One region of the Streptococcus alactolyticus genome, then DNA from elsewhere that is predicted to be linked to it. Evidence: predicted binding sites of a transcription regulator. Region 1 holds the regulator's gene; each other region holds the start of a gene.
What was found. The regulator HrcA, encoded in region 1, represses chaperone genes, less so after heat shock. The targets are predictions, from matches to a motif close to TTAGCACTCNNNNNNNNNGAGTGCTAA.
Positions count from the first base shown of each region.

Region 2: ACFORE_RS05320 (ATP-dependent Clp protease ATP-binding subunit) is a predicted target of HrcA. The motif match lies at 2,775-2,801, and genes of this name have one in related genera.
Region 3: groES (co-chaperone GroES) is a predicted target of HrcA. The motif match lies at 2,496-2,522, and genes of this name have one in related genera.

Region 1 covers NZ_JBHRZX010000034.1:2,819-9,164, forward strand. The annotation lists gene ACFORE_RS06895 (M15 family metallopeptidase) at 1-675, shown strand, start outside; gene ACFORE_RS06900 (glycoside hydrolase family 73 protein) at 672-1,262, shown strand; gene hrcA (heat-inducible transcriptional repressor HrcA) at 1,391-2,425, shown strand; gene grpE (nucleotide exchange factor GrpE) at 2,467-3,006, shown strand; gene dnaK (molecular chaperone DnaK) at 3,089-4,918, shown strand; gene dnaJ (molecular chaperone DnaJ) at 5,239-6,346, shown strand, end outside.
Region 2 covers NZ_JBHRZX010000020.1:36,798-43,143, forward strand. The annotation lists gene ACFORE_RS05300 (amino acid ABC transporter ATP-binding protein) at 1-490, opposite strand, end outside; gene ACFORE_RS05305 (amino acid ABC transporter permease) at 490-1,176, opposite strand; gene ACFORE_RS05310 (DUF1797 family protein) at 1,372-1,602, opposite strand; gene argF (ornithine carbamoyltransferase) at 1,701-2,684, opposite strand; gene ACFORE_RS05320 (ATP-dependent Clp protease ATP-binding subunit) at 2,917-5,211, shown strand; gene ACFORE_RS05325 (NUDIX hydrolase) at 5,396-5,851, shown strand; gene ACFORE_RS05330 (DUF1827 family protein) at 5,908-6,210, shown strand.
Region 3 covers NZ_JBHRZX010000037.1:86,230-92,575, reverse strand. The annotation lists partial or broken gene ACFORE_RS07665 (single-stranded DNA-binding protein) at 1-318, shown strand, start outside; gene ACFORE_RS07660 (sugar ABC transporter substrate-binding protein) at 483-1,448, shown strand; gene ACFORE_RS07655 (PTS fructose transporter subunit IA) at 1,774-2,010, opposite strand; partial or broken gene ACFORE_RS07650 (sensor histidine kinase) at 2,068-2,368, opposite strand; gene groES (co-chaperone GroES) at 2,579-2,863, shown strand; gene groL (chaperonin GroEL) at 2,915-4,543, shown strand; gene ACFORE_RS07635 (Rgg/GadR/MutR family transcriptional regulator) at 4,669-5,547, shown strand.

The DNA of each region.
Region 1 (6,346 bases):
TTTCTGTTGGTTAGAGATGATAAGATTCAGACGGCCTCGAATGAAGCGCCAACAGCTCAAACAGAAGCATCCTCTAAGGAGCAGACGTCTGAATTGCCAAAAGTTTCCAGTGATTCTTGGGAGTTGGTTTTGGTCAATCGCGACAATACCAAGGAAGAAATGAATCCCGATGTCACGCAAATTGGCAATATTTATGTAGATTCTCGGATTGCTGACGCGGTTCAAGGCTTTTTGGCTGAAGCTCAGACGATTGACCCTAGTGAACACTTGATTTCTGGCTACCGCAGTGTTGCCTATCAAGAATCTTTATTTAACAGTTATGTAGCACAAGAAATGGCAGCCAATCCAAATCTCACTCAAGCAGAAGCTGAAGAAGTGGTTAAAACGTATTCTCAACCAGCAGGAGCGAGCGAGCACCAAACGGGGCTCGCCATTGACATGAGTACAGTGGATTCTTTAAATGAGAGTGACCCTAATGTGGTAGCAAAAATCCAAGAAATTGCTCCTAAATATGGCTTTATTTTGCGTTTTCCTGAAGGTAAGAGTGACTCGACTGGTGTTGATTACGAGGACTGGCATTTCCGCTATGTCGGACCTGAATCAGCCAAATACATTACTGAGCACAACTTGACTTTGGAAGAATACATTGCTTTGTTGAAGGAGAATAATCAATGAGTTCGAGATTTTCTTTCAAACAGTTTTTGCTCTTTATTGCCGTTTTTTTAGTCGGGGTGGTTACCCCGCTTTATCTCAATCGCTCGGTGCCAAGTTCCTCAGAAAAAATGGCGGTTTCTTACAATCAAAAAGCTTTTTTTGAGGAAATTGCTCCTACGGTTCAAAAAGTGGCTAAATCTTATGGGGTTTCCCCGTCAATTATCCTAGCACAAGCAGCTCTAGAATCTGATTATGGCAGCAATTTATTAGCTGTCAAATACCATAATTTATTTGCCATCAAGGCTCAATCTGGTCAAAAATCGGTTAAATTAACCTATCAGACTTATTTTTTAAACAAATGGCAAACCAAAGAAGGACGCTTTGTGGTTTACAAATCTTGGACAGATGCCATTTATGATTATTGTGACTTATTGCAATCAGGCAAATTGCACGATAGCCAAAGTGCTTATGATATTTTGGTATCTAATAAAGGTTATAAAAAGCCTGCTCAAGCCTTGCAAGACATTGGATTTAGTAGCGACCCTGATTATGCCACAAAACTAATAAAGATTATCGAAACTTACGATTTAACGAAATACGATGCCTGATTAGCACTCTAAAAAAAGAGTGCTAATTTTTTGAGTTTTTCTCTTGACAGTCCCGAAGAAAAGAGTATAATAAAATCATGGTTAGCAGTTAACAGGTGTTAGTGCTAAAAGACGAAGGGAGGCATGAGATGATTACACAACGTCAAAATGACATCTTGAATGTCATTGTCGAATTGTTTACGCAGACACATGAACCCATCGGCTCTAAGACTTTGCAAGCAAGCATTGATTCGAGTAGCGCGACTATTCGAAACGATATGGCCAAGTTAGAAAAATTGGGCTTACTTGAAAAGGCGCACACCTCTAGTGGACGCATGCCCAGTGCTGCTGGATTCAAATACTTTGTAGAACATTCCTTGAATCTAGATAGTATTGATGAGCGTGACATTTATCAAGTCATCAAAGCGTTTGACTTTGAACCATTTAAATTGGATGATATTTTGCATAAGGCAAGTCAGATTTTATCGGATATGTCGGGTTACACTTCCGTTATTTTGGATGTTGAACCTGCTTGCCAAAAACTGACAGCTTTTGATATCATTCAGTTGTCAAATCACGATGCTTTAGCTGTTTTAACTTTGGATGAATGTAAACCTGCGACCATACAATTTGCGATTCCAAAAAACTTTATGTTGAAGGATTTGGCGACCTTAAAAGATATTGTCAATGAACGGTTATTAGGACGCACGGTGATGGATATCCATTACAAGTTGCGGACTGAGATTCCTCAAATTTTGCAAAAGTATTTCACTGTAACGGATAATGTATTGAATTTGTTTGATTATATTTTTGCGGATTTGTTTAAGGAATTGGTCTTTGTGGCTGGTAAGGTTCATTCGTTAGACTATGCTAGCTTAGAAACCTATCGTTTCCTTGATGACAAGCAACAGGTTGCCTTAGCATTAAGGTCTTCGATGAAAGAAGGTGAGGTTGCATCGGTTCAGGTGGCAGATAGTGAAGAAGCTGCCTTGTCTAATGTAACTGTCTGGACCCATCGCTTTTTGATTCCTTATCGTGGATTTGGTCTGCTTAGCTTGATTGGACCCATCGATATGGATTATCGCCGAAGTGTTAGCTTGATCAATGTTATCGGGCGTGTCTTGGCGATGAAGCTTGGTGATTATTACCGTTATTTAAATAGTAATCACTACGAGGTCAACTAAATTTGGTAATGAATGTGATAAAAAGATAAGGGAGGGACACAGTGTCTGAAGAAAAGAAAAACGAAGAACTTCAAAAAGAAGTTGAAGCCACTGATGTTGTGACTGAAGAAAAAGAAACCGAGCAGACACCAGAGGATGCTCAAAACGAAGCATTGCAAAAAGCTTTAGAGCGTGCGGAAGATTTGGAAAACAAATACCTTCGTGCTCATGCTGAAATGCAAAATATCCAGCGTCGTGCAAATGAAGAACGTCAACAATTGCAAAAGTATCGATCACAAGATTTAGCCAAAGGTATTTTGCCAAGTTTGGATAATTTGGAACGTGCCCTTGCGGTTGAAGGCTTGACAGATGACGTTAAAAAAGGTCTTGAAATGACTCGCAATAGCTTGATTCAAGCCCTTAAAGAAGAGGGTGTTGAAGAAGTGGTTGTGGATAACTTCGACCATAACTTGCACATGGCTGTTCAAACCTTGCCTGCTGATGATGACCATCCTGTGGATAGCATCGCAGAAGTCCTTCAAAAAGGCTATAAATTACACGACCGCTTGCTTCGTCCAGCAATGGTTGTCGTCTATAACTAATGAAAACAAAAGGTTAGTTTGTTTGATTGTGAACTAGCAATAAAAAATGTAAAAAACGATTTAAAAAATAGAGGTAAAGATTATGTCTAAAATTATTGGTATTGACTTAGGTACTACAAACTCAGCTGTCGCAGTTCTTGAAGGAACTGAAGCAAAAATCATTGCAAACCCAGAAGGTAACCGTACAACACCTTCAGTTGTATCATTCAAAAATGGTGAAATCATCGTTGGTGATGCTGCAAAACGTCAAGCAGTAACAAACCCTGATACTATTATTTCAATCAAATCTAAAATGGGTACTTCTGAAAAAGTATCTGCTAATGGTAAAGAATACACACCACAAGAAATTTCAGCTATGATTCTTCAATACCTTAAAGGTTATGCTGAAGATTACCTTGGTGAAAAAGTAACAAAAGCTGTTATCACTGTTCCTGCTTACTTCAACGACGCACAACGTCAAGCAACAAAAGACGCTGGAAAAATCGCTGGTTTGGAAGTCGAACGTATCGTTAACGAACCAACAGCTGCTGCCCTTGCTTATGGTCTTGATAAAACAGATAAAGATGAAAAAATCTTAGTATTTGACCTTGGTGGTGGTACATTCGACGTGTCAATCCTTGAACTTGGTGATGGTGTCTTTGATGTATTGGCAACAGCAGGTGATAACAAACTTGGTGGGGACGACTTTGACCAAAAAATCATTGATTGGTTAGTTGCTGACTTCAAAAACGAACATGGTGTAGATCTTAGCCAAGATAAAATGGCTCTTCAACGTTTGAAAGATGCTGCTGAAAAAGCTAAGAAAGACCTTTCAGGTGTGACACAAACACAAATTTCACTTCCATTCATCACTGCAGGTGCTGCTGGACCTCTTCACTTGGAAACAAGCCTTACACGTGCGAAATTTGATGATTTGACTCGTGATCTTGTTGACCGTACAAAAACACCAGTTCGTCAAGCTCTTCAAGATGCTGGTCTCTCAATGTCTGACATTGACGAAGTTATCCTTGTCGGTGGTTCAACACGTATTCCTGCCGTTGTAGAAGCTGTTAAAGCAGAAACTGGTAAAGAACCAAACAAATCTGTTAACCCTGATGAAGTTGTTGCCATGGGTGCTGCTATCCAAGGTGGTGTGATTACTGGTGATGTGAAAGACGTTGTCCTTCTTGATGTTACACCATTGTCACTTGGTATCGAAACAATGGGTGGTGTCTTCACAAAACTTATTGACCGTAACACAACTATCCCAACATCTAAATCACAAGTCTTCTCAACTGCAGCAGATAACCAACCAGCCGTAGATATCCACGTTCTTCAAGGTGAACGCCCAATGGCTGCTGATAACAAAACTCTTGGTCGTTTCCAATTGACTGATATCCCAGCTGCACCTCGTGGTATCCCTCAAATCGAAGTAACATTTGATATCGATAAAAACGGTATCGTATCTGTTAAAGCTAAAGACCTTGGTACTCAAAAAGAACAACACATCGTTATCCAATCTAACTCAGGTTTGACTGATGAAGAAATTGAAAAAATGATGAAAGATGCAGAAGCTAACGCAGAAGCTGATGCTAAACGTAAAGAAGAAGTTGACCTTCGTAACGAAGTTGATCAAGCTATCTTTGCAACAGAAAAAACAATCAAAGAAACTGAAGGCAAAGGCTTTGATACAGAACGTGATGCTGCTCAATCTGCTCTTGATGAATTGAAAGCTGCTCAAGAAGCTAACAATCTTGAAGATATGAAAGCTAAACTTGAAGTTCTTAATGAAAAAGCTCAAGCCCTTGCAGTGAAAATGTACGAACAAGCTGCTGCCGCACAACAAGCTCAAGCAGGTGCTGAAGGTGCTCAATCAACTGACTCATCAGACAATGGTGATGACGTTGTTGACGGCGAATTTACTGAAAAATAATTCATCCAAGAAACGTTAGGGTTCCGTTTTACGAAACGGCCCTAGCTATTTGCAGATGACTTACTGACTGAATGAAGTTAATCGACTTTGTTTCTTGATAAGTTATAAAGAATCCAGAGGTTGCAAAACATCAACCTCTGTTTTTGGATAAGTAGTAGCATTATGTTGACCAATCTTTTTAATGATGAAGAAAGGAAAGTGCTCAGAAATGAGCACGGGCTACGGACTGTGTCAGATAGATAGATTTTTCGAGGACGTCAATATTTCTTGTCGCATCTTCTATTTGACTTTGTCCGCTTAACGCCCTTTGTATCTTAATTATGAATAATACAGAATTTTACGATCGTTTGGGTGTTTCAAAGGACGCTTCGCAAGATGAGATTAAAAAAGCTTATCGCAAAATGTCGAAAAAATATCACCCAGATATAAATAAAGAACCTGGTGCAGAAGAAAAGTACAAAGAAGTTCAAGAAGCCTATGAAACCTTAGGTGACGAACAAAAACGTGCTGCTTACGACCAATACGGTGCTGCTGGAGCCAACGGTGGCTTCGGTGGTGGTACCGGTGGCTTTGATGGCTTTAACGGTGGAGCTGGATTTGGCGGCTTTGAAGACATCTTTTCAAGTTTCTTCGGTGGCGGTGGTGCAACACGTAATCCAAATGCACCTCGTCAGGGGGATGACTTGCAATACCGTGTAGACTTGACTTTTGAAGAAGCTGTCTTTGGTGTTGAAAAAGAAGTGTCTTACAACCGTGAAGCAACGTGTGAAACCTGCTCTGGTACAGGAGCTAAGCCAGGTACTAGCCCTGTAACATGTAGCCGTTGTCATGGTCAAGGTGTCATTAACGTCGATACACAAACCCCACTTGGTATGATGCGTCGTCAAGTCACTTGTGATGTCTGCCACGGTACTGGTAAAGAAATCAAAGACCCATGTCCCACTTGTCATGGTAGTGGTCATGAAAAGAAAAGCCACAAAGTATCTGTTAAAATCCCAGCAGGGGTTGAAACAGGTCAACAAATCCGCTTGCAAGGTCAAGGGGAAGCTGGCTTTAACGGTGGACCTTATGGTGACCTCTTTGTCATCATTAAAGTCTTACCAAGCAAGGAATTTGAACGTGACGGCTCAACCATCTATTACAGCATGAACATTAGTTTTGTTCAAGCAGCTCTTGGTGATACGGTTGAAGTACCAACTGTACATGGTAAGGTTGAATTGACAATTCCAGCAGGAACACAAACAGGTAAGACTTTCCGTCTAAGAGGTAAAGGGGCTCCTAAATTGCGTGGTGGTGGTCAAGGTGACCAACACGTTACCGTTAATATTGTAACCCCAACAAAACTCAACCCTGCCCAAGTTGCAGCATTGAAAGATTTTGCTAAGGCTGGTGGTGACAAGCCAGTCACTCTTAAGAAAAAAGGTTTGT
Region 2 (6,346 bases), on a different contig from region 1:
ACAACAAAACGTCAGGATCCATAGCTAAGCCACGCGCAATCGCGATACGTTGTTGTTGCCCACCTGAAAGGCTATTTGGATAAGCGTCTGCCTTATCACGAAGCCCGACCTTTTCAAGCAATTCATAAGCCTTAGCTTCTGCTTGGGCTTGCGGAATTCCTTTTGTTTTGATAGGCGACAAGGTAATGTTTTCTAAAACCGTCATATTTGGGAAAAGGTTAAATTGTTGGAAAACCATACCCATTTTTTCACGCATTTTAAAAATATCATTTTTCTTGTCTGTAATATCTACCCCTTCAAAGGTAATCACACCCTTAGTTGGTGTTTCCAATAAATTCATGGTACGAAGGAAGGTTGATTTTCCTGAACCTGACGGTCCGATAATAACCACCACTTCTCCCGCGTGAATATCGAGGTCGATTCCTTTTAATACTTCATTTTTTCCGAAATATTTATGAAGTCCTTTGATTGAAATAATTGTTTTTGACATTAGTTACGAGCTCCATTTCCCATACGTTTTTCCAGTTGTTTCAATAAGAAAGACAAGACTGTGGTTACCATCAAGTAGTAAAATGCCGCAAAAAGAAGTGGCGTTACAGGTAGGTAAGTGGCGGTCACGACTGATTGTGCCCCACTCCACAATTCCATAACCCCGATGGTTTGCAAGAGGGAACTGTCTTTGATAATGGTAATAAATTCATTCCCCAAGGCTGGCAAAATGTTTTTCAAAGCCTGTGGTAAAATGACGTAACGCATGGCATTGACGGGACGAATTCCAAGCGAATACGCCGCTTCCAACTGCCCCTTAGGCACTGCCTCAATCCCTGCACGCACAATCTCAGAAATATAAGCACCGCTATTTAAAGAAATGATAATAATACCAGGTAATAGACGTGAAAAATCAAGGTTCAAAACCCCAAATCCAATAATAGGGGCATTGTTAAAATGCATCCAAGCAAATGAAATCATAATCTGAACGACCATGGGTGTCCCACGGAAAACCCAGACATAAAAACTCGTAATCGCGTTTAAAATCTTGCTATTTGTTCGTTTAGCCAGAGCAACTAAAATACCAATAATGGTCCCAAAAAAGACGACGCAAGCCGAAATCATAATGGTCACAAGGACACCATAGTTAAAATAAGACCAATATTCTGGTAAAAATGAAAAGTTCATTTATTTCTCCTATCACTAATAATCAACTAATTATAACATTCTTTGAATAAAAATACAACAACACAAAGACGTGCTTACCTTGCTTTTTTTCAGCAAAAAAGGAGCGTCGTAACAACCCCTTTATGTCAGAGCATCAAAACGAAAAAGGTTGCTTTTTAAAACAACCCCCGTTTGACTTTTTAAATGATCGCTATTTTAGTAAAGAAGATCGTAGATTTCCATTGCGATAAGGTCGATGCTATCAAATGAGTAAAACTCACGCGCTTCAACATCACGCAAAGTGAAAACAGGACCATTTTCAGAGTCATTGCTAAATGACACTTCTGCCACAACGACACCATCACGTTCAAAATTACGTTTTAGATTGCTACTATCAGTTGTCATCAATTCCAAACGGTTGATAATTCTCACCAAATGTGATTCCATGTTTTTTTCTCCTATTTGTTTATTGTCTTTTCTATTTTAACATAATTTTTCCTAAACAAACACTCTTAGGAGGGCATTTTCTTATATTTATGGTTCAATTAAGAAATGACCTTGAGCGATTGGTACATAATTGCCTTGATAGAATGCATACGGTTTTCTGCTTCTTGGAAAATGATCGGGCTAAATTGTTGAAAAACAGCATCTGTGATTTCCAGTTCGGCCAAGCCGTATTTTTGGTAAATCTCCTGACCAATCTCGGTATTAAGGTCATGAAAAGCTGGCAGACAGTGCATGACAATCACATTTGGATTTTCCGTTTTGGCTAACAAGTCCGCGTTAATCTGATAAGGTAGCAACAGGTCAATCCGTTCTTTAAAGTCAACCGCTTCTCCCATAGATACCCAAACATCGGTGTAGAGCATATCCACACCTTTAACAGCATCAAGGTCATCGGTGATCGTGATTGTCGCACCATTATTGTATTGCTGCGCCAAAGCAACAATTTCTGCTTCTGGCTGCAAACTCTCTGGAGCGATGATGGTCACATGAACTCCCAAAATAGCTGAGGTAACCAGCAAGGAATTCGCCATATTATTGCGTCCATCACCGACATAAGCAATGCTTAAACCGTCCAAACTGCCAAAAACTTCCTTTAAAGTCATAAAATCTGCAATCATTTGGGTCGGGTGCCAAGTGTCTGTCAACCCATTCCAAACAGACACGCCCGAATGCTCTGCCAAGGCCTCCACATCTTCTTGCTTAAAACCACGGTATTCAATCCCATCAAACATAGACCCCAGAACTTTTGCCGTATCAATGACGGATTCTTTCTTGCCCAGCTGAATCTCGTCACTACCAAGATAAGTGACATTCATGCCCAAATCTTGCCCTGCCACCGTGAAAGCCGAACGCGTTCTCGTGCTGGCTTTTTCAAAAATCAAGGCAATATTCAATCCCTCTAAATACTTATGCAAAATTCTTTTCTTTTTTAATTCCTTAAAAGCCAAGCCTAAATCAATCAATTCTAAGAGCTCTTCCTTTGTAAAATCAATCTCTTTCACAAATGATTTTTGTTTTGTAATATGTCATCTCCACCCTTTTATTCTGAAATATTATAATTTATTTTAGCATAAATATACCATTTGTCAATATTTTCTGAATAAAAATAAAATATAGCACTCTAATGACAGGAGTGATAATTTTGTAATCTTTTTCCTTGATTTCTAGTCATCACATGCTATAATGGAAATATAAATTTGACTATCTTTGACCTTTGTCGCCATAGTCAGTGATTTCGAAAGGAGGGTATATTATATGCTCTGTCAAAATTGTCATTTAAATGAATCAACCATTCATCTTTATACAAATGTCAACGGTCAGCAAAAGCAGATTGACTTGTGCCAAAACTGCTATCAAATCATGAAAACTGACCCTAACAATACTATTTTAGGAAATCTAGGTGGGGGGCAATCAGCTACGTCAAACAATCAAAACCAAGCATCTGGTACCAATCCATTTGACGATTTTTTTAGCAATCTAGGTAACTTCCAAGCATTTGGAAATCAAAACTTCCAAAATACACCTCCAACTCAGTCAGGAAATGGTGGGCGTAACGGAGGCAACAATAACAACAACTATCGCAACAATGGTGGTGCCCAACAACCAAAAGGCTTACTAGAAGAATTTGGTATCAATATTACTGAAATGGCCCTTCGTGGCGATATTGACCCTGTCATCGGACGTGATTCTGAAATTGTCCGTGTCATCGAAATTCTCAACCGCCGTACCAAAAATAACCCTGTCCTCATCGGAGAACCTGGTGTTGGTAAAACCGCAGTTGTGGAAGGCCTAGCCCAAAAAATCGTTGACGGCAATGTGCCACAAAAATTGCAAAACAAACAAGTCATTCGCTTAGATGTGGTTAGCCTCGTTCAAGGCACTGGCATCCGTGGTCAATTTGAAGAACGCATGCAAAAATTGATGGAAGAAATCCGCAAACGTAAGGACGTTATCCTCTTCATTGATGAAATTCACGAAATTGTTGGTGCAGGTTCAACAGGTGATGGCAGCATGGATGCAGGTAACATTTTGAAACCAGCCTTGGCACGCGGTGAATTGCAACTGGTTGGGGCAACAACCCTCAATGAATATCGCATCATCGAAAAAGATGCTGCTTTAGAACGTCGCATGCAGCCTGTCAAAGTGGATGAACCAAGCGTTGAAGAAACCATTACCATTCTTCGTGGTATTCAAAAGAAATATGAAGATTACCACCATGTCAAATACAGTGATGATGCTATTGAAGCAGCCGCAAATCTATCAAACCGCTATATTCAAGACCGTTTCTTGCCTGACAAGGCCATCGACCTTCTTGATGAAGCTGGTTCTCGCATGAATTTGACGCTTAATTTTATTGATCCAAAAGAAATCGATAAACGTCTAGAGCAAGCTGAAAACTTGAAAACTCAAGCCACTCGTGAAGAAGATTACGAACGCGCTGCTTATTTTCGCGACCAAATCGCTAAATACAAGGAAATGCAGCAACAAACTATCAACGAGGAAGATATTCCAGTCATCACTGAAAAAACCATCGAAGCGATCATTGAAGAAAAGACCAACATTCCTGTTGGCGACTTGAAAGAAAAAGAACAATCTCAATTGATTCATTTAGCCGATGATTTGAAGAAACACGTGATTGGACAAGATGAGGCTGTGGATAAAATTGCCAAAGCCATCCGCCGTAATCGTGTCGGACTTGGTACCCCAAATCGTCCAATTGGTTCTTTCCTTTTTGTCGGGCCAACTGGTGTTGGTAAAACCGAACTTTCAAAGCAATTGGCTATCGAACTCTTTGGTTCAGCTGATAGCATGATTCGTTTTGATATGTCTGAGTACATGGAAAAACACGCTGTCGCTAAACTTGTCGGAGCCCCTCCAGGGTATGTTGGTTACGAAGAAGCTGGACAATTGACTGAAAAAGTACGCCGCAACCCTTATTCACTTATCTTGCTTGATGAAGTGGAAAAAGCGCATCCTGATGTGATGCATATGTTCTTGCAAGTTCTTGATGACGGTCGTTTGACAGACGGACAAGGACGCACAGTCAGCTTCAAGGATACCATTATCATCATGACATCAAATGCCGGAACTGGTAAGGTAGAAGCTAGCGTTGGTTTTGGGGCAGTACGCGAAGGACGCACTAATTCTGTTCTAGGCGAATTAGGCAACTACTTCAGCCCTGAATTTATGAACCGTTTTGACGGCATTATCGAATTCAAATCACTCAGCAAGGATAACTTGCTCCACATCGTCAACCTCATGCTTGATGATGTTAACAAACGCCTTGCTCAAAATGACATTCATCTTGAAGTAACCGATAAGGTAAAAGAAAAATTGGTTGACATTGGTTACGACCCTAAAATGGGAGCACGTCCTCTCCGTCGTACTATTCAAGACTACATTGAAGATGCTATTACCGACTACTATCTTGAAAATCCAAGCGAAAAAGATTTGAAGGCTGTTTTGACCAGCAAGGGCAAGATTAGCATCAAATCCGCTAACAAAGACAAAGATAAAGATGCTGAAACCGTATCAGAACCGACAGAATAAGTCATTATTCTCCAGATAGCAACTATCTGGAGAATTTTAAAAACCAATATTATTAAAATATTCAGATAACTTTCTGGAAAAAATGAGAGCGATTTAGTATAATATAAGTAATGGATGGATTTAGTGTCGTCAGGTTTGTCTGATTCGCTGCTTCTATCCCATTTACCAATGGAGGAAAAGCATTATGACAAATCCTACTTTCGGTCAAAAATTAGACCATGTTAACTATAAAGCGCGCTATGGCGTGTATGCGATTATTCCAGATAAGAGCCAAACGCAAATCATTTTAGTTCAAGCTCCAAACGGCTCATGGTTTTTGCCTGGTGGCGAAATCGAAGCTGGTGAAGACCATTTTACCGCCTTGCAACGTGAGCTCCGAGAAGAATTGGGCTTTTCAGCGGATATTGGCTATTATTATGGGCAAGCCGATGAGTACTTCTACTCACGTCATCGCAATACCTACTTCTACAACCCTGCTTACTTGTACGAAGTCACCCATTTTCAAGAATTAGGGGCACCGCTTGAGGACTTTAACAACCTCGCTTGGTTCCATGTTGAAGAAGCCATCCAAAAATTAAAACGCGGCAGCCACCAATGGGGTGTGAAAGCCTGGCTGAAAAAACACCATAAAAACGCTTAATTTGTTAAAAATCGTGTTATAATATTAATGTAAAGAAAACATCAGGAGGGGAGTATATGAGATTAATCAACACCACCAGTAGCCACTCTGAGTTAGTTCGTAACCAACTTCGCAATACGGATGCTCAGCTGGTTGAGACTTATTCAGCAGGAAATACTGACGTTATTTTCACGCAGGCGCCTAACCACTACGAGCTGTTGATTTCAAACAAATATCGCGCTATTAAAGATAGTGAAATTGAAACCATTCGTGAGTTTTTCCTCAAGCGTAAAATCGATACGTCAAGTATCCAATTAGACCAGATAAAAACTCTACACACGGCTAATCTCATTGAAATTTCATTCCCAACAGCTCCTTAATCTGAGGCATTTTGTCTCAGATTTTTTCTTTTGGACAAGCAAAAAAGCTAGGATTCTCATCCTAGCTTTTGATTTTTTATGGCTCTATAATTTCTGTAGTGGGTAAAACCACCGTGGAGATTATGGAGCCTTTTTG
Region 3 (6,346 bases), on a different contig from region 1:
ACACGCGTGACTTTGGCAGTTAATAGACGATTTAAATCGCAAAATGGGGAACGTGATGCGGATTTTATTTCCCTTGTGGTTTGGGGACGTTTGGCAGAAACCCTAACGTCTTACGCGGGAAAAGGTAGCCTCATATCAGTCGATGGCGAACTTCGCACACGCAAATACGATAAAAATGGACAGACGCAGTACGTGACCGAAGTCCTATGTCATTCTTTCCAGTAACTAGAAAGCCGCACCAAACGTGCCATGCGAGAAAACAACACCCCAAACAACCTAGCCGACCTCGTACTAGAAGAAGAGGAACTCCCGTTTTAATATGAAACAGTTCAAGTTTTTGACTTGGGCTGTTTTTTGTTGGATGATAGTTGAAGTTTAAGTGTTATCTATACTTTTTGACTGAATTGTATATACAATTTAAAAATGTTATAATTAAGATAAAATAATTATTGGTTTTTCAGAGATTATTGAAAAGGTATAGAATGAAAAAACAAAAAAATTTAGGTATTTTAGTGAGCGCCATCTTTGGTTTTTTGATAGTAATTGGCTCTTATTTAAATTATAAAATATTTCCCTCAAATTCGAGTCGCATCAAAATTGGTGCCACCTATATGACGATGAATAATGATTTTTATAAGGTATTAAACAACGAAATTGAAAAGGTTGTTAAAGAGAATAATGATATTTTGTACACTAGAGATCCCGCTCTAGATGTAGATAAACAAAAACAACAAATTGACTCATTTATCCAAAAAGAAGTTGATATCATTATTATCAATCCTGTTAGCGCTAATAGTCCAAAATTGATAAAAGCTTTAAAGGATGCTAAAAAAGCCGGTATTAAAATCGTTGTTGTAGATAGTCAATTATCAGACGATTCTTCAGTAGATACGACCATTGTATCAGATAATTATCAAGCTGGTGTTCTATGTGCTCAAAATTTAATGCAGATAAAATCTAACGCTAAGATTTTGTTACTAGAGCACAATGATGCGGTATCTGCCGTGGAACGTATCAATGGATTTTTAGATACAATAGAAGGAAATGACGCTTATCAAGTGATTGAACGAAGAGATTGTTTAGGACAAACAGAAATTGCTATGCCGCAAGTAGAATCTGTAATTACTTCAGGTATGGAATTTGATACAGTAATGGCACTTAATGATCAAGTAGCTATCGGTGCTCTAGCAGCAATTGAAAATAAACATATAGGCACTCCAATAAAAATCTACGGTGTTGATGGTTCCCCTGATATGAAGAACCTATTAGCTACAACAAATTCAATTCAAGCAACAGTAGCCCAATCCCCTTTGACCATGGGGAAAAGAGCTATACAGACAGGATATTCTTTACTTAAACAAAGGTCAGTGGATAAGGAGATTATTATTCCTGTTGAATTTATGACTAGTGAGACTGTATGTAATTTTGACTTAACAGGATGGCAGTGATGAAAAGTCTAAGAAATATTGATTTGGCTAAATTTATTCTGATTATCATTAATTTTTTAGCTGTTTTATTTTATAGTTCGGTTTATTTAGCAGCGACTAAATATATTATCAATAATGGTTTGAGTCGCTCTTTATTAGAAAAGATTAGTATTATTCCCAGTTCACCTGAACAAATTTTTTGCTTGTCTAATCTTTTTTTGCAATACTTTTATTTGTCATATATGCTAGAAATCAGAAGTTAAAAAAAGAGACAGTAGTTCGTGATTGGTTTGCTATTTTAGAGGTTTAGGAACTTTTTCAATATTATGTCAAGGGGAAAAATAAACTACTTTTGATATGATTGCAACCTAAATTCAAGGTCTCCTATCACTTTTTCAATATTTTGTTTTCCACGATAAATACCATAGCCAAATAATAACATACCAATAGCGCCAATAAAAATTAGAACGCATCCTATAACAAATAGAAGGAGATTGGTTTCATGAAAAAAATATGACATTAGCAACCCCAAACTGACCACTATAAAAAATAAAGTGAGCCATCGATTAAGATTTTCAATCATAGTAATTTGAACTTCAGTTGCTCGACCATACCTTAAAGAATTAGTTAAAGACTCCTGAATAATACGAAAAATAATATTTAACGAAACCAAGCAATTTTTTTATAAAAAGAATGGCTAAACGTGTACTTGAAGGAAAAACATCAATATAGACATCTAATTCAGGAGTACGGACTAATAATGATAGAACATCGTAATTTGACAATAAAAGAGCGCCAAAGTTTGCTAAAATAAAGAATAGCCATGATCTCTTCTCACGAAAAGTATAAAAATCTGTATACGAAAAAAAGATATCCATGAAAACTAATAAAATCAAACCATTATAGGAAAACTGTAATGCTACAAATGTAGCTAAAAGTAAAAAATGCTGATAATCTCCCAGCTAGGAACTTTTTCAATGCTCAAATAACTGCTTGACTTATTTTTTAGAAATTGAGTTTTTTTCTTGACTATTTCTGACCAAGTGCTAAAATAGTTATTGTAATGAGTTAGCACTAAAGAGTGTAGAGTGCTAATTTGAGATTTAGGTTTCTATTTCTCAGGATAAATAAGAAATTTGGAGGCAAAAGGCATGTTAAAACCATTAGGAGATCGTGTTGTTTTAAAAGTCGAAGAAGAAAAAGAACAAACCGTTGGTGGTCTTGTCCTAGCTGGAGTAAGTAAAGAAAGAACACAAGTAGCGACTGTTGTGTCTGTCGGTGAAGGTAGCCGTACGTTGACTGGTGAATTGGTAGCACCAAGTGTTGCTGCCGGTGACAAGGTTCTTATTGAACATGGTTCTGGAATTGAAGTCAAAGATGGTGACGACAAAGTCATGATTGTTCGTGAAGCAGAAATTTTAGCGGTATTAGCTTAATAAAAACGTCAGTGGTACGTTAATCTATTAAAGTTAAAAGAGGGATATATTATGGTTAAAGATATTAAATTTTCATCAGATGCGCGTGAAAGTATGGTACGCGGGGTTGATATTTTAGCAGATACGGTGAAAGTAACCTTAGGTCCTAAAGGACGCAATGTGGTACTTGAAAAATCATTTGGTTCACCATTGATCACGAATGATGGTGTGACAATCGCCAAAGAAATCGAATTAGAAGACCATTTTGAAAATATGGGTGCTAAATTGGTATCAGAAGTTGCCTCTAAAACAAATGATATCGCTGGTGATGGTACAACAACTGCGACTGTTTTAACACAAGCTATCGTGCGTGAAGGTCTTAAAAACGTGACTGCAGGAGCAAATCCAATTGGTATTCGTCGCGGTATCGAATCTGCGGTTTCAGTAGCTGTCGATGCTTTGAAATCAATTGCACAACCAGTTGCTAACAAGGAAGCAATTGCCCAAGTTGCTGCCGTATCATCACGTTCTGAAAAAGTTGGTGAATACATCTCAGAAGCTATGGAAAAAGTTGGTAATGACGGTGTTATCACAATCGAAGAATCACGTGGTATGGAAACAGAACTTGACGTGGTTGAAGGGATGCAATTTGACCGTGGTTACTTGTCACAATATATGGTAACTGACAATGAAAAAATGGTTGCTGAACTTGACAACCCTTATATCTTGATTACCGATAAGAAAATCTCAAATATTCAAGACATCTTGCCATTGCTTGAAGAAGTCTTGAAAACAAGCCGTCCGCTTCTTATTATTGCCGATGATATCGATGGTGAAGCTCTTCCAACACTTGTTCTTAACAAAATCCGTGGTACCTTTAATGTCGTAGCGGTTAAAGCACCAGGCTTTGGTGATCGTCGTAAAGCCATGCTTGAAGATATTGCTATCTTGACAGGTGGTACAGTGATTACTGAAGACCTTGGTCTTGAGTTGAAAGACGCAAACATGACTGCTCTTGGACAAGCCGCTAAAGTAACCGTTGATAAAGACAGTACAGTTATAGTGGAAGGTGCTGGTGATAGCGCTGCTATTGCTGACCGTGTCAATGTAATTAAATCACAATTGGCTGCAACAACATCTGAATTTGACCGTGAAAAATTGCAAGAACGTCTTGCTAAATTAGCAGGTGGTGTTGCCGTAATTAAAGTCGGCGCTGCAACAGAAACAGAATTGAAAGAAATGAAATTGCGTATTGAAGATGCCCTTAACGCGACACGTGCTGCCGTTGAAGAAGGTATCGTTGCTGGTGGTGGTACAGCACTTGTTAATGTCATTTCAAAAGTTGCAGAACTTGAATTGGAAGGTGACGAAGCAACAGGACGTAACATCGTACTTCGTGCCTTGGAAGAACCTGTTCGTCAAATTGCAACAAACGCTGGTTACGAAGGTTCAGTTGTCATTGAACGTTTGAAAAATGAATCACTTGGTACAGGTTTCAACGCTGCTAACGGTGAATGGGTAGATATGGTTGAAGCTGGTATCATCGACCCAGTGAAAGTAACACGTTCAGCTCTTCAAAACGCTGCCTCTGTTGCTAGTTTGATTTTGACGACAGAAGCTGTCGTGGCTAACAAACCGGAACCTGCTGCTCCAGCACAACCTGCTCCAGGTATGGATCCATCAATGATGGGTGGCTTCTAATTATCCACTCTAGTCAGATTTTACTCGATAAAGAAGTTAAGAGGTTTCTCTTAGCTTCTTTTTTTTAGTTTTTCCCTTAAAATTTGATATAATAGGACAAATATGACACATGATAAGGTTTGCAGATGGAGGTGAGGGTATTGGATGATAAAGAATTCCTGCAGATTGGGGAATTGTATCGGGAATTACGCTTAGCGCGTGGTTTGAAATTAAAAGACGTTGCTAACCAACAATTATCCCTTTCCCAACTCTCTAAATTTGAAAATGGGCAGACCATGATTGCGGCAGATAAGTTGTTGGTTGCGCTGTCTGGCATTCACATGAGTTTAGCAGAATTTGGCCACGCTCTTAACCATTACCAAGAGAGCCCCTTCTTTTCTAAAGGCAAGCAAATTGCGATGCTTCAATTGACAGGTGATGTTGATGGTTTAAAAGCTTTGATACATGATGTGGCAGATACCGATGTTTACACGCGTTTGAATGCCATCGATGTGGCTAGTGCTATTCAGTCGCTTGACCCAGTTTATGCGATTTCAGAAGCAGACAAGGCTTTTTTGACAGATTATCTCTATGGCATCGAGGAGTGGACAGAATACGAACTCTACTTGTTTGGCAATACCATGTCTATCTTGTCTAGTAAGGATTTGATTTTTCTGGGTAAAGCCTTTGCTGAGCGGGACAGCTTTTACCAAACCTTGCCTCAGCACAGAAAGACAGCTGAGTTGATCTTTTTAAATATCATGTTTGCCTTAATTGAGCGGCGTGAGTTGCATCACATTCCTTATTTTATGGAAAAATTGGAAGCTTTGCTGACTTATCAAGATATGTTTGCCTTGAGCGTCTTGACCTTTTTGCGACAAGTACTTGATTACCTCAATGGCTCTTTGGTAAGTGTGACACCTATCAAAGATTATATTGATATGGTTAAAAAAGTGGGCAATCCGACCTTGGCTGATTTGCTGACTGAGCGTCTTGCAGCCTTTGGATTGATAGAAAAAATCTGAGCCTTTGCACTCAGATTTTGATAATTATTTCTTTAAAATGGCCAAATACGAAAAGTAAGTAGCAAAAAAGCCAAAAGCAATCCTTTAAAACGCATCTCAAAAACCTCCTTTTCTTACCATTATAACCGAATAACCGAGAAATGACTAAAAACATCTGATTATCAGATGTGAGAATAAAAAATTTATTTTCATATTTGAAAATTCTGTAAATTTCACTTTTTTTATGGTATAGTATTCTTATAAGTATTTACTGATAGTACTTATGCAACAATTGTTTGATTTGGCGATGCTAAAAAACGATTGTTAGGGGGACTAGGTTTTCCTAGGGAGAGATGAAAGATCATTACTTGTAAAAGAATTTGACGCTTGACTTGCTCAAACTAACAGGTCATACCTAAGATAAATACCATGGTGGTGGTTCGGTGCATTATGGATCGATTTTTAAATTAATGCAGTAGCAGGTATGACAAGAGAAATGATTTGTAAGGTCTAAGGTTCTCGACTAGAGTGTTTCTAGTAGGCCTTATTATTATTTGACAGGCATCACTAGTTATCTAGTGGTGTTTTAATATATTTTTAATTAAGCAAATAAGGTCGAAATATCCTTGCTTTTTTGGTTGTCTTAAAAGAGGATAAGCGCACAGTTGTAACTGTTTTCAAGTTCTAAAAAGCTTTTTTTAAAAAAATTCAGAAAACGCTTTACAAAATGAAAATACGTGCTATAATAAAATCATCAAAGCAACGCAAACGTTTGCGTAGCTTTAAGCGCAAATCAATCTCTTTTTAAATGGAAAAATAG